DNA from 4 places in the Exiguobacterium sp. s166 genome. Region 1 is predicted to be linked to each of the others. Evidence: predicted binding sites of a transcription regulator. Region 1 holds the regulator's gene; each other region holds the start of a gene.
The links. Region 1 encodes Rex, which represses fermentation and respiration genes when NADH is low (regulators of the CRP and FNR family bind a similar motif). Its sites were predicted from a motif close to TTGTGAAATATTTCACAA; they were not measured.

Region 1 (3,138 bases):
GCCCGAGAACGGACCGGACTTCCTGTTCGCGCATCAACGGCCATTCGTTCCAAATTTCATCAATGACCCGATTGCGGTCGTTCAGTTCCGCCTGCTCCTGATCGTAGTAGCCAATCGAGACGCCAGTACCGAAACGATAGTCACCGAACAGCGGTTTCAGACGGCCGACAAGCACTTTCAGTAACGTCGACTTGCCGATTCCGTTTGGTCCGACAAGCGCCAGTGATTCCGCACGTTGCAGCCGGAACGTAATGTTTTTCGAGACGGCTTCTTCGTAGCCGACAGCGAGTTGATTGACCTGCAGCACATCATTGCCGCTCTGCTTTTCAATCGGGAATGACAGAACCGTACTGCGTTCGTCACCGTCCGGACGGTCGATCCGGTCGACTTTTTCGAGACGCTTGCGGACACTTTGCGCCCGTTTCGTCGTCGTCGCACGGGCGATGTTACGCTGGATGAAGTCCTGCATCTTCGCGATGTCTTCCTGCTGCTGTTCGAACTGTTTCATTTCCTGTTCGTACAGTGCCGCTTTTTGTTCGAGATACTTCGTATAGTTGCCTGTGAATTTCCGCGACACGTTCCGGGACAATTCATAGACGACGTTGACGACTTGATCGAGGAAATAGCGGTCATGGGAAACGATCAGGACAGCACCACGGTAACCGGACAGGTAGCTTTCGAGCCAGGACAACGTATCGATGTCGAGGTGATTGGTCGGCTCATCGAGAATCAACAGTTCCGGTGCCTGGAGTAACATCTTCGCCAGGGCAATCCGGGTCCGCTGTCCACCGGAAAGCGTCTGAATCCGGCGGGAATAATCGTCCGGATAAAAACGCATCCCGTGTAAGACAGAGCGGATGTTGGCTTCGAACTGATAGCCGCCGGCTTCCGAGAAGTCGTGTTGCGCTTGATCGTACGTTTTCAGGAGACGGTCATAGGCAGTCGGATCATTTAAAATGTGCTCCATGCCCATTTCGATTTCCATCCGACGAAGCGCCCGTTCCTGATCCTGCAGATGCTCAAAGACGGTCAGCATCTCGTTCCAAATCGATTCGTTCGACTCGAGTCCGCTGTCCTGCGCGAGATAACCAATCCGGACTTCCTTGCTTTTCATGATCTCCCCCGAGTCATGTGACAGCTCCCCGGCGATGATTTTTAAAAGTGTCGATTTTCCGGCACCGTTTCGTCCGACGAGGGCAATCCGGTCCCGTTCCTGTACTTCGAGTTTAATATTGTCTAAAATCGGCTCTACGCCGAATGATTTTGAGAGTTGGTTTACTTGTAAGAGAATCATATCCATCCATCCTTCCACCCTTTAGTCTATCACGAAAAATCCTGCCGAATATAATATTTGTTACTCTATGTGAAGTGGTTTACAATCAAGGAGAGTAGAATTCTTTGCATTGATTTGGGTGCCACGTCAGAACGTGGCCGAAGGGGGAACTGCAGTATGAATGGGCCAGACACAAAAATACCACAAGCAACGGCGAAACGACTGCCGTTATATTATCGTTTTATCCAAAGTCTCTATAACTCCGGCAAGCTGCGCGTCTCGTCAGCAGAGCTCAGCGAAGCGGTCAAAGTCGACTCTGCGACGATCCGTCGTGACTTTTCCTACTTTGGGGCGTTAGGGAAAAAAGGGTACGGTTATAACGTTCAACATTTGTTAACATTTTTCCGAAAGACACTCAACCAAGACGAGGTCACGAATGTCGCCTTAATCGGGGTCGGACATCTCGGAACAGCGTTTGCAAATTATAACTTTTTAAAGAATAATAGTACTCGTATCGTCATCGCGTTTGACGCCGATGAAGACAAGGTCGGAACAACGACGCAGGACGTTCCGATTTATCACGTCTCGGATATGAAAGAACAAATCAAAGCGAACCATGTCGATGTCGCCATCTTGACGGTACCGTCGCAGTTCGCGCAGTCAGTAGCGGATGAGTTAGTTGAGTACGGTGTGACCGGCATTCTGAACTTTACACCGGCCCGGTTGAATGTCCCGGCCCACGTCCGGGTGCATCACATCGATCTGTCAATCGAGCTGCAGTCGCTCGTCTATTTCATGAAGCATTATTCGCAATCAGCTGAAGGAGTGAAATCATAATGGAAAACTTAATCCCGTTAACACTTGGTATTGGACCGGCAAGCATCGCCTTGATCGGTGTCGTCGCCCTCATTATCTTCGGACCGAAGAAATTACCGGAACTCGGCCGCGCGGCCGGTCAAACGTTAAAAGAGTTCAAGAGTGCGACACACGGCATCATGGAAGATGATAAGGATAAAAAGGACGAAATGAAAGAGAAGTGAGTGAATCATGGCGATCGATCAAGAACAGAGTGTGACATCGCACTTAGATGAACTGCGTAAGCGGATCATCTGGTCGCTCATCATCGTGGTAGTCATGTTTATCGCAGCCTTTCCGCTCGTCCGGCCGCTCGTCCGTTTCTTACAGGCCGACTTAAAGGAACTCGGAATCGGTTTAAATGCGTTTAACGTCGTTGATCCATTGATGTTATATCTGAATCTTGCGTTCATCATCGCAATCGTCTTGGCGTCCCCGTTTTGGATGTATCAGCTTTGGGCGTTCATCCGTCCCGGTCTGCACGATCAAGAACAAAAAGCGACGTTGACGTACATTCCCGTGACGTTTTTCTTATTCCTCGCGGGCGTTTCCTTTTCTTATTTTTGGCTGTTGCCGTTTTTACTTGAAGTATCAACGGAACTCGGACAAGAGCTTGGGATTGAACAGGTCATCGGTGTCGAGAACTATTTCAGTTTCCTGATCCGGTTGACGATTCCGTTTGGTCTGTTGTTCCAGTTACCAGTCGTGACGATGTTTTTGACACGGCTCGGACTCGTAACGCCGTTCTTCATGCGGAAGAATCGGAAGTATGCGTATTTTGCGTTGTTCGTGATCGCGGCGTTGATCTCACCGCCCGACATTACGTCGCATTTGATGATTTCTGTTCCTTTGTTCATCCTCTATGAAATCAGTATCATCATCTCGGCACGGACGTATAAAAAAGTGCTGATCCTGGAGCAACAGGCTGAACTCGAACGACAGGCAGATATGATGCGTGAATTGAACAAATAACGGAAGATTCTCCTTTGCCGGTAAGGTGAGGGAGATTT
Region 2 (3,138 bases), on a different contig from region 1:
CCGCCACGTGCATCAAGAATTGTTACGCCACGTCCGAGTTCTTTTGTGATTACTTCATTGATTTCATCGGCTTTTTCACAAATGATGATACATTGTTTAGAAGCGGAGTAAAAACTATACACCGTCTGAAGTGCTTTCGCCCGAACGAAACTCATGATTAACGCATACATGACATGCTTCAAATCAAATACGAACCAGACGAGTACATAGATGACTAAATCCTGCATTAAAAAAATACGGGGAAGCGGCCAATTGTGAAAGCGGGCATAAAAGAATTTTCCGAGGATGTCGAGTCCGCCTGTCGAGGCGCCGCCAAAGAAAATTAAAGCCATCGCTAAACCAGAGACGAGGCCGGCAAAGATGGAAGCAACCAGTGGATCATTTAAGGATTCCGGAACGATTTGCGTCGGAATCCAATCAATTAAAAATGATGAAGCCAGGACGATGAGACCGGATAAAAACATAAAACGTTTTCTCAAAAAACGAAATCCAAGTAAAAAAAGTGGAATGTTTAAGACAAGTTGTGTCAAACCAATTGGCGTGTGGAATAATTCCTGAACAATAAGTGTGATTCCCATGATTCCGCCGGATCCGATATCGTTTGGCGACAAGAGAAGACTGATGTACAACGAGTACAGCAATGTCCCAATCAAGAGAAAACCGATTTTCTCTGTACGTTTTTTCTTTGCAGGCTGTTTAGTTTTCATTGTAAGTGATGAGAAATCTCATGCTCCTCCTCCATAAAGTATCTGCCTGCAAGAGTACGCTGATATGAAGATTAATTCAACCCCTGATTTGAAAAAAGAACAATAAGATCAGCTGGTTTTAAGAAAGGAGAGCATTTTTTTGAAAAAAATCATACTGTTCATTCTGTGTATCGGGATCGGGCTGTCGGCAGGTTCGTGGGTCGTCTGGAATCAGCAGCAGCCACCGGAAGAAGAAAGTTTTAAAGATGGTCATGTCATTGCACGTCATGTCGGGACATCAGTGTCCAATACCGCTGCGATTGAAGAATTGGTCAAGCAGTTGCCGTTTTCCGAAGTGCTGACCGGTGTAACAGTGGATGGTACGGCAGTCAAGCTGACATACAAACCTACCGAAAAAGAACAGGCGGACTGGACAGGAAGCAGCGGGAAGATGATCGAATCCGGCAAGGCCTCATTTTTGGAAAGTCGTTTATCCAAGTTGATCATGCATCATACGTTAGCACTTTTTTTGAGTGTATCTGATTTATCCGAACTTCAAATTCATTATCGGGACTCATTTTCTGATGTCACGTTTGATATGGACAGACTACGTATTGAAGACTATACACCCCGGGATATTGAACGTGCCAGTTCTTCCGCAAACCGGTTTAATCGTGTCGTTGTCGAGGACTATGTACTCGTAGATTCCAGGCGGGCGGTATTCTTTGAAAAGTTCCAAGAATCGTTGCGGATCCTTCCTGAAAAGTAGTTGTATTCACCAAGAAAAAGCACTTTTCACAAACTTGACACAATGGTATCGGTTACATCCTTTTCTTTTAATAAAACGCTAAATAGTGTCTATTCATGACTTGAACATCTTATAAGATGGAAGTATGATAATAAATGAACAGACATTGTGAAGTGCTGAACAAAAGAAAGCGGGGTTTCTACAATGAATGAAGTAGAAGCATTAGAAGGATTACGGAAAAAAGCTGTCAAATCGACGCAAATGCTACGGATGCGTCCGCTCGAATATTTGGTTCGAGCGATGTTAGCAGGAGTATTCATTGGTTTTGCCATCATATTTACACTTAAAGCAATCAACGGTTTATATTTAAATGAATCACCGGTTACGACACTGGTCGGTGGGTTAACGTTTGGTGTCGCGCTTGTCTTGATCGTGTACGGGGGAGCAGAATTATTTACCGGAAATACGATGTATTTCACGACGTCGACAATGCGTGGTTTCACTTCGAAAATGGATACGTTTAAAGTATGGACATTATGTTTCATCGGGAACGGTCTCGGTGGACTCGCTTTCGCTTTACTTTTCTCACAAACAGGGATTATTCAGGAACTTGGAATGGAGAACTGGTTGTTTGCTGTTTCCGAGACGAAAATTCATCATACGACATGGGAGATCTTTACACGAGCCATTTTCTGTAACTGGATGGTCTGTCTAGCGATTTTCATTCCGAAAAACATGAAAAATGAACTCGCACAAATCATGATGATGATGATTTTGGTCGCTGTATTCTTTGCATCCGGCTTTGACCATGTCATTGCCAACATGGCATTGTTCTCACTTGCTTTAGTCGTCCCGCATCCGGAAGCGATTTCCTTTGCCGGCGCGATTCATAACCTGGTTCCGGCGTTGTTGGGAAACATTATCGGTGGAGCACTGTTCATGGGAATGGTTTACACATGGCTCAATAAATCGAAGCTTGAAGTAGATCAATCGAACGAACAGGCCGCAACAATCAATATCGCTTCAAAACAAAAAGCGTAAAATGGTAAGTTCTATGCGTTGAAGAGCAAAAAAAGAAGGATCCGATGAAAAAATCGGATCCTTCTTTTTTTGATGTTTGCCATTAGTGCCTGTTGTCATTCAAGGTGTTGAAAACGATCAACATCTGCGGCCAGTTCTTCATAAATAGCCTCGACGATTTGGGCATCATCAAACAGTCCTAAAATATTTTCGTCAGGTAAAGCATCGACCGGGGACGTGAAGTAAAGAACAGCGGTCAATAAAAGTTGCTCCTGTTCCGGTTGCATCTCGAAACGTTTGTTGTACAAAGCGCGTAACATGTCGAGCAACTGTTTGAGTTGGAAGTAAAGAACAAGTTCTGCTTCGCGTTCGACATCCGAGCCGTCCTCAGAGGCAAGGTCTGTCGTCAACCGGGCTAATCCGAGTTCTCCTTGGATTAATAAGTCTTCTTGTGCTTTCGCATTTCCGACAGCTGTTAATGCTTGTCGGTGGAAATAGGTATAAGCGGATTTAAAATCTCCTGGTGTAAATTCCATCATCAACACTCCTTCTGTATCTCTAGTTTCGCCTTATTTCTTGCAAAATTGCAACTATTTCGTGAAAATAAGAGTAATAGTTGAAAGGGGATTACATAATGCCGACTCAAGAACAATTAAAAAAGTATGCTGCACTTGCCGTACGTAC
Region 3 (3,138 bases), on a different contig from region 1:
GAGAAGAAGCAAGAAACGGGATCGAACATGATTATCATGTCGCAAAAGAACTGCGTACATTCCAGGTGGACCTTGAAAATCCATACCAGCATGTAATGAATCCAAAAAAGAACGGATGAACAGTTGCAATTCACTTCCTTTCTTGGTACGATACTTGAGTATGCTTAACCTTATGTAAAGCAAAAATACTTGATACATCGAGAGCTAGATAGGAGGGAATCCCATGCGCGTTAAAATTACTTTGGCTTGCACTGAAACTGGTGACCGTACTTATATCACTAAGAAGAACAAGCGTAACAACCCAGAGCGTCTTGAGTTGAAGAAATACAACCCACGTCTCCGTAAGCACACACTTCACCGTGAAGTAAAATAATTGAGATGGAAGCCGTCACCTTGTGTGATGGCTTTTTTGTTGAATAAGGGGGATTCGCAAGATGGAAAAACGGGAAATTCGGCGATTTATTACAGATCAGTTAAATCAGTTAGAGCATCGTGAACAAAAAGAACAGCAGATTTATGATCATTTGTTTGCTTTACCGGAGTGGAAAATTGCTCAATCCATTGCCATCACACTTTCCTTTCGCAACGAATGTGCGACAGAGCCGATTATTTTGAAGGCCTGGGAACTGGGGAAACAGGTTGTCATTCCGAAAGTCATGCACCAGGAGATGCGATTTTTTGAATACTTACCGAACAGCCCATTGATAGAAACAAAGATGGGCATTCGGGAACCGGATGACCAGGCGGTAGAGAGGTCTTTGAGTGCAGTGGACCTTTGCATCGTTCCGGGACGGGCGTTCACACGTCAAGGCTACCGTGTAGGGTGGGGAGGCGGTTTTTATGATCGGGTATTAGCCGATTACCATGGCCATACGTTAGCGGTTGCGTTTGAGCGTCAACTGGTTTCTGCGTTCGAAGTGGAACCCTTCGATCAACCGGTTCAGCAGATTGTAACCGAGTCTGAGGTCGTTGTATGCCAGTAATCTACGGTATTTTATTTTGTTTTTTCCTAGGCTATATCGGATACCGGCTGCGTTTGCTGACCATCAGCGGCAGTATTTGGACGCTTGTCGTCGGGGCGCTTGTCCTGTCCGGATTCGGTTACCCCGGGCTTCTGATGTTATTGCTCTTTTTTGGCAGTTCCAGTCTGTTGTCGAAACTTGGGAAACGAAGAAAACAGTCGGTGAATCAAATCGTCGAAAAAGACGGACCGCGTGACGGCTGGCAGGTTCTTGCGAACGGAGGGATCGCAGCGTTGGCTTCGATGGGATTTCTCTGGACAGAACACACATCGTTTCTTGTCTTATTTTTGATCGTGCTGGCTGCGTCAAATGCCGACACATGGGCTTCTGAAATTGGTCCTTTGTCAAAAAAAAATCCTTTTCTCTTAACGGGACGGCGTGTACCGGCTGGAACGAGCGGCGCAATTTCAATCCTTGGGACGACCGCAACGATTGTCGGCGCCTTGTTCATAGCGACAGCAGGCGATCTACTGTTCGACTTATCGACGGACATCTGGTTGTTGGTGACGTTAGGCGGCATCATAGGAAGTTTGTTTGATACATTGTTCGGCGGGACGGTCCAGCGGAAATTTCGATGTGTGGTTTGCCTCAAAGAAACAGAAAAACGTCTTCACCACAATCAACCGACTCTTTATGTAAAGGGATGGAAATGGCTTGGGAATGACGGAGTCAACTTTTTGTCGAGTACGTTAGCCGGAATGTTTGGTTTTATTGTGTATCGAATGTGGTAAGTGGAAATGGAAGATGTCACTTTTCCTTATGTTAGGATATTATTGACACAAATTAGACAAGATGTGAACGGTTTCATAAATACCTAAACTTTGTGAAAGATGTTACAATCTATTTGTGAGATAGTTAACAAACTTTTAAATTACCTTCAGAAGGGTGGATATAAAGGATGGAATTACATGCGAAAGTGACACGTGTAGCGTTAATTGGTGCGGGGGCTGTTGGTTCAAGCTTTGCCTATCAGATGTCGACGGCGGGATTGTGTGAAGAATTGGTGATCATCGATGTGAATAAAGCCAAAGCAGAGGGCGAAGCGATGGATTTAAATCACGGGACACCTTTCAGTTCTTCCCCGATGCGCATCTGGGCAGGGGATTACTCAGACTGTAAGGATGCGGAAGTGATTGTTATCACGGCAGGGGCGCCACAAAAACCGGGCGAAACCCGACTCGATCTTGTTGCTAAAAATGCGTTGATCATGAAAGAAATGATACGCCAAATCATGGAATCTGGTTTTGATGGCATCATCGTCGTTGCATCTAACCCGGTTGACATCATGGCTCATCTGGCATGGAAATATTCCGGTCTTCCAAAATCCCGTGTCTTTGGATCAGGTACGGTTCTTGATACGGCCCGTTTGCGTCAAATGCTCGGTGAATACTTCCATATCGATTCCCGTAATGCGCATGCCTACATTCTTGGAGAGCACGGGGACACGGAATTTGCAGCCTGGAGCAACTCACGGATCTATGGTAAAACGATTGATGAATTGTTAGCGGAAGATGATCGTTACTCTCAAGCGGATCTTGATCAAATTTATATCAATGTCCGGGATGCAGCGTATCACATCATCGAACGAAAAGGGGCGACCTATTATGCGATTGGTCTTGGACTTGTTCGAATCGTCCGGGCGATTCTCGGAAATGAGAACTGTCTCTTAACGGTCGGAGCACATGTCGACGGACAGTATGGGATTTCCGGTATCCATATCGGTGTACCCGCAATCATCAACCGGCAAGGTGTTCGGGAAATCATCGAAGTTTCTTTAACGGAAGAAGAACTTAAAAAATTCCATCACTCAGCAGAAGTGTTGCGTCAAACGATGGAACCTGTTCTCCGTTAATATTGAGCCGACCGCCTAAAGCGAAAAAATCATTCTTTTTCGACAAATCGAAAAAGAGTGATTTTTTTTGTGCTGAAAATTCCGGATTAAACTAGGTTTTATTTTACTAGAAAAAGGTTATGTAAAGGATAGAAGAGTTTCTCATGTCATATTGTCTAATAGTAAAAACGCATAAAGGGGAGAAAGACAGTCATGTATACATTTCGGAAGTTAACGAAAGAAGATGCAGAACAGTATTGGAGTCTTCGACTGGAAGGATTAAAA
Region 4 (3,138 bases), on a different contig from region 1:
CCGTCCGGCTTCCAGCACGACGATTTGATCCGACCGTTCAATCGTATGCAGACGGTGGGCGACCGTGATGACGGTCGCTTCACGTCCGAGAACAGTCATCGCTTCCTGCAACAACCGTTCCGTCTTCACGTCAAGACCGGTCGTCGGTTCATCAAACAAGATGACATTCGGGCGTTTCAGGAAGGCACGTGCTAACGCAACGCGCTGCTTTTCGCCGCCGGATAAGCCGCGTCCGCCTTCTCCGATTATCATGTCGAGTCCGTTCGGCAACTGTCCGATCAATTCGGTCAGACCGGCGTCCGATGCCGCCTGTTCAATCGCAGCCCGCGATGCTTCGCGCAATTCACCGATGGCGATATTATCCGCCAGCGTCCCGGCATAGAGATACGGATGCTGCGAGATGTAGCTGAGCTGGCTGAACCAACTGGATTCCGTGATGGTCTGACGATCTTGACCGTCAAGCAACAGCTGTCCGTCCTGCGGATCGGCAAGGCCAGCCAGCAATTGGAGGACCGTCGATTTTCCGGCACCGCTGCGGCCGATCAAGGCAACCTTTTGATACGGTTCAATCGTCAAATTCAACTGTTCCATCGCAAACCGGGCATCGCGGTACGAAAACGCGACGTCTTTCAGTTCAATTCGCGGCGGACGGGCTGCCGGCAGTTCCGTTCGTCCGAAAGCGACATTCCGGTCGTCGTCCGTCAGTTCGGCCGCAATCTGTTTCGCGGCGGCGACACTGCCCCGTCCGGTATGGAAAGCAGCTCCCATCTCTTTTAACGCCAGATAGTATTCCGGTGCCAGAACCAACATCAAGAAGGCCGGCACAAAGGTGATGCTTTGGAACAAAATCAACCGTAAGCTGACTTCAAGCGCAATCATCCCCATACTGAGCATCGAGATGAATTCGAGCATCAACGACGACAGGAACGCGAGTTTTAAGACGGTTAACGTCGCATCCCGAAATTCGAGACTGCTTCGTTCAATCACGTCCTGCTGAGCTTTCGCCCGCCCGAATAACTTGAGCGTCGTCAATCCTTGTAACGTATCGAGGAACGTACCAGAAAAGGCATTCATCTTCTCAAGCTGCGTATCGGCCCGCTTTTGCGTCATGATCCCGATGACGATGTAAAACAACGGAATGAACGGGGCGGTAATCATCATGACCAGTCCCGTGACCCAGTCATAGCTGAAGGCGGCAATCAAGACCATCAACGGAACAATCGATGTCTGAATGACCTTCGGCAGGTACTGGCTGTAATAGCTGTCCATCTCATCGACGGAATCCATCAGGATACTGACCTTTTGTCCGGATTGTCCTTCAAGCATCGACTCGACAGAGTTTCGTGTGTATTTCGCGACGAGCGCCTGACGCAGATCTTGTTTGACGCGTGCCGCAAGACTCGTTCCGAGGCGCCCGTTCCAGTACGTGACGCCGACGCGCAGGACAAGCATCCCCAATAGGACACCGAGCAACGGAATGACTGCCGCGAACGGATCCCCTTGCAGAAAAATCCGGTCAACGATGATGACAATCAGATAGGATTGTCCGATGACGGCGACTCCCATCAGGACGGCGGCCAGCATCAGTTGTATAAAAATCGTACGCGGAATCGTAATAATTCCTTTGAGTGGATTCATAAGAAAACGTCCTTTCACTAAGTGTGAACGACTTTTAGTGAATATTTTCACATATCGTACATTCAGTATACCGAATCCATTCTGTTGATGCCACGGGTATGCTGTCGAAAAGGTGTGACGGTTTTGTGAGGGACCTTTTGTTGGACAATTGATTTATCCGGATGTATTATAGACAATAGTTATCCACGTTATACAGAAAGGAGAATGTTTCATGCAAATGAAGACAGGTGTTGAACAATCGGTGTATGCAATGCTCTTATTGACGTTTTTACCGGAGAAAGGTGTGTTGCCGGGCGAATTCATCAGTCAGCAACTTGGCGCTTCGCCAACCTACTTTCAAAAGTTGCTCCGGAAGCTCGTGAGTGCGGATCTGCTGATTTCTGTTCCCGGTGCAAAAGGCGGCTTCCGGCTCAAAGCGTCACCGGAGACGATTCGTGTGTTTGATATCTATGAAGCAATCGAGGGCAAACAATCCTTATATGCCTCAAGCGGTGTTTTCGAAGACTTGATGGGTATCCAGGATCAGAACATCTGCTTATTGTCCGACCTGATGGCAGAAGCGGAACAGTCGTGGCAATCGATACTCAAACGCGAGACGATCGACTCGATCCGCCGTGAAATTTATTTGAACTGTCCGCCCGATCATCTGACAAAACTGCAGAGTTTAATTGAAGAAAAAATGATTCGTAACTAAAAGGAGAATATATGATGAACACCACTACACTTGACCGCTATTTTGATTTATTTGATGCTTCCCGGACCGATGAAAAAGCTTTTGATGACTTGATTTCCCTGTTCTCGGACGAAATCACATTCGTCCTGAACGGACAGGAACAGCACGGTATCGATGCCTGGAAACAGTTCGTCCGGATGGTCTTTACGGCGAATCAGGATATTAAACACATGTATGCCGGATGGGTTCCATCAGAAACAGGAGATACGATGGAAACACGCTGGGCTGTTTGCGGGAAACGCGCGGACGGCTCTGTCTTCACCCAGGATGGAACCGACATCGCCCGGCTCAATGCGGATGGAAAGATTGTCTATCTCGCCAACGTTCCCGATGATACGGCGATGTTTAACCAATACAACGATTAATCGAAAACAGGCATCACTTCGTTATGAAGTGGTGCCTGTTGATTATGCTTATAAATTCTTCGCTTTGAAGGTATCGCCGCCTTCAATCGTTCCGTTATCAAATCCTTTTTGGAACCATCGTTCGCGTTGAGCCGATGTACCGTGTGTAAAGCTTTCCGGTACGACATATCCTTGCCCTTTTTTCTGCAATGTATCATCTCCGACAGCATTCGCCGCTCCAAGTGCCTCTTCCAAATCGCCTTCTTCAAGCAGATTTTGTCCTTGTGCATGGTTGGCCCAGACACCCGCATAGTAATCCGCCTGCAATTCAAAGCGGACCAGGTATTTGTTGAACTTCTCTTCGCTCATCTTTTGACGAAGCGGCATGATTTCGTCTGATGTCCCAAGCAACGTCTGAACATG

Region 2: the regulator Rex is predicted to act here: its motif matches at 1,601-1,618, upstream of KNP93_RS12040 (formate/nitrite transporter family protein).
Region 3: the regulator Rex is predicted to act here: its motif matches at 1,867-1,884, upstream of KNP93_RS06675 (L-lactate dehydrogenase).
Region 4: the regulator Rex is predicted to act here: its motif matches at 1,674-1,691, upstream of cydD (thiol reductant ABC exporter subunit CydD).

What each region holds. Positions count from the first base shown of each region.
Region 1 covers NZ_JACSMU010000008.1:8,394-11,531, forward strand. The annotation lists gene KNP93_RS13905 (ABC-F family ATP-binding cassette domain-containing protein) at 1-1,294, opposite strand, end outside; gene KNP93_RS13910 (redox-sensing transcriptional repressor Rex) at 1,451-2,110, shown strand; gene KNP93_RS13915 (twin-arginine translocase TatA/TatE family subunit) at 2,110-2,313, shown strand; gene tatC (twin-arginine translocase subunit TatC) at 2,321-3,100, shown strand.
Region 2 covers NZ_JACSMU010000005.1:111,290-114,427, reverse strand. The annotation lists gene KNP93_RS12050 (YitT family protein) at 1-707, opposite strand, end outside; gene KNP93_RS12045 (hypothetical protein) at 847-1,455, shown strand; gene KNP93_RS12040 (formate/nitrite transporter family protein) at 1,639-2,475, shown strand; gene KNP93_RS12035 (DUF1232 domain-containing protein) at 2,571-2,990, opposite strand; gene KNP93_RS12030 (aminopeptidase) at 3,089-3,138, shown strand, end outside.
Region 3 covers NZ_JACSMU010000002.1:438,322-441,459, reverse strand. The annotation lists gene KNP93_RS06695 (1,4-alpha-glucan branching protein domain-containing protein) at 1-119, shown strand, start outside; gene rpmG (50S ribosomal protein L33) at 224-373, shown strand; gene KNP93_RS06685 (5-formyltetrahydrofolate cyclo-ligase) at 435-983, shown strand; gene KNP93_RS06680 (DUF92 domain-containing protein) at 974-1,753, shown strand; gene KNP93_RS06675 (L-lactate dehydrogenase) at 1,921-2,874, shown strand; gene KNP93_RS06670 (GNAT family N-acetyltransferase) at 3,067-3,138, shown strand, end outside.
Region 4 covers NZ_JACSMU010000007.1:29,050-32,187, reverse strand. The annotation lists gene cydD (thiol reductant ABC exporter subunit CydD) at 1-1,638, opposite strand, end outside; gene KNP93_RS13290 (RrF2 family transcriptional regulator) at 1,850-2,332, shown strand; gene KNP93_RS13285 (nuclear transport factor 2 family protein) at 2,344-2,736, shown strand; gene ypfJ (KPN_02809 family neutral zinc metallopeptidase) at 2,785-3,138, opposite strand, start outside.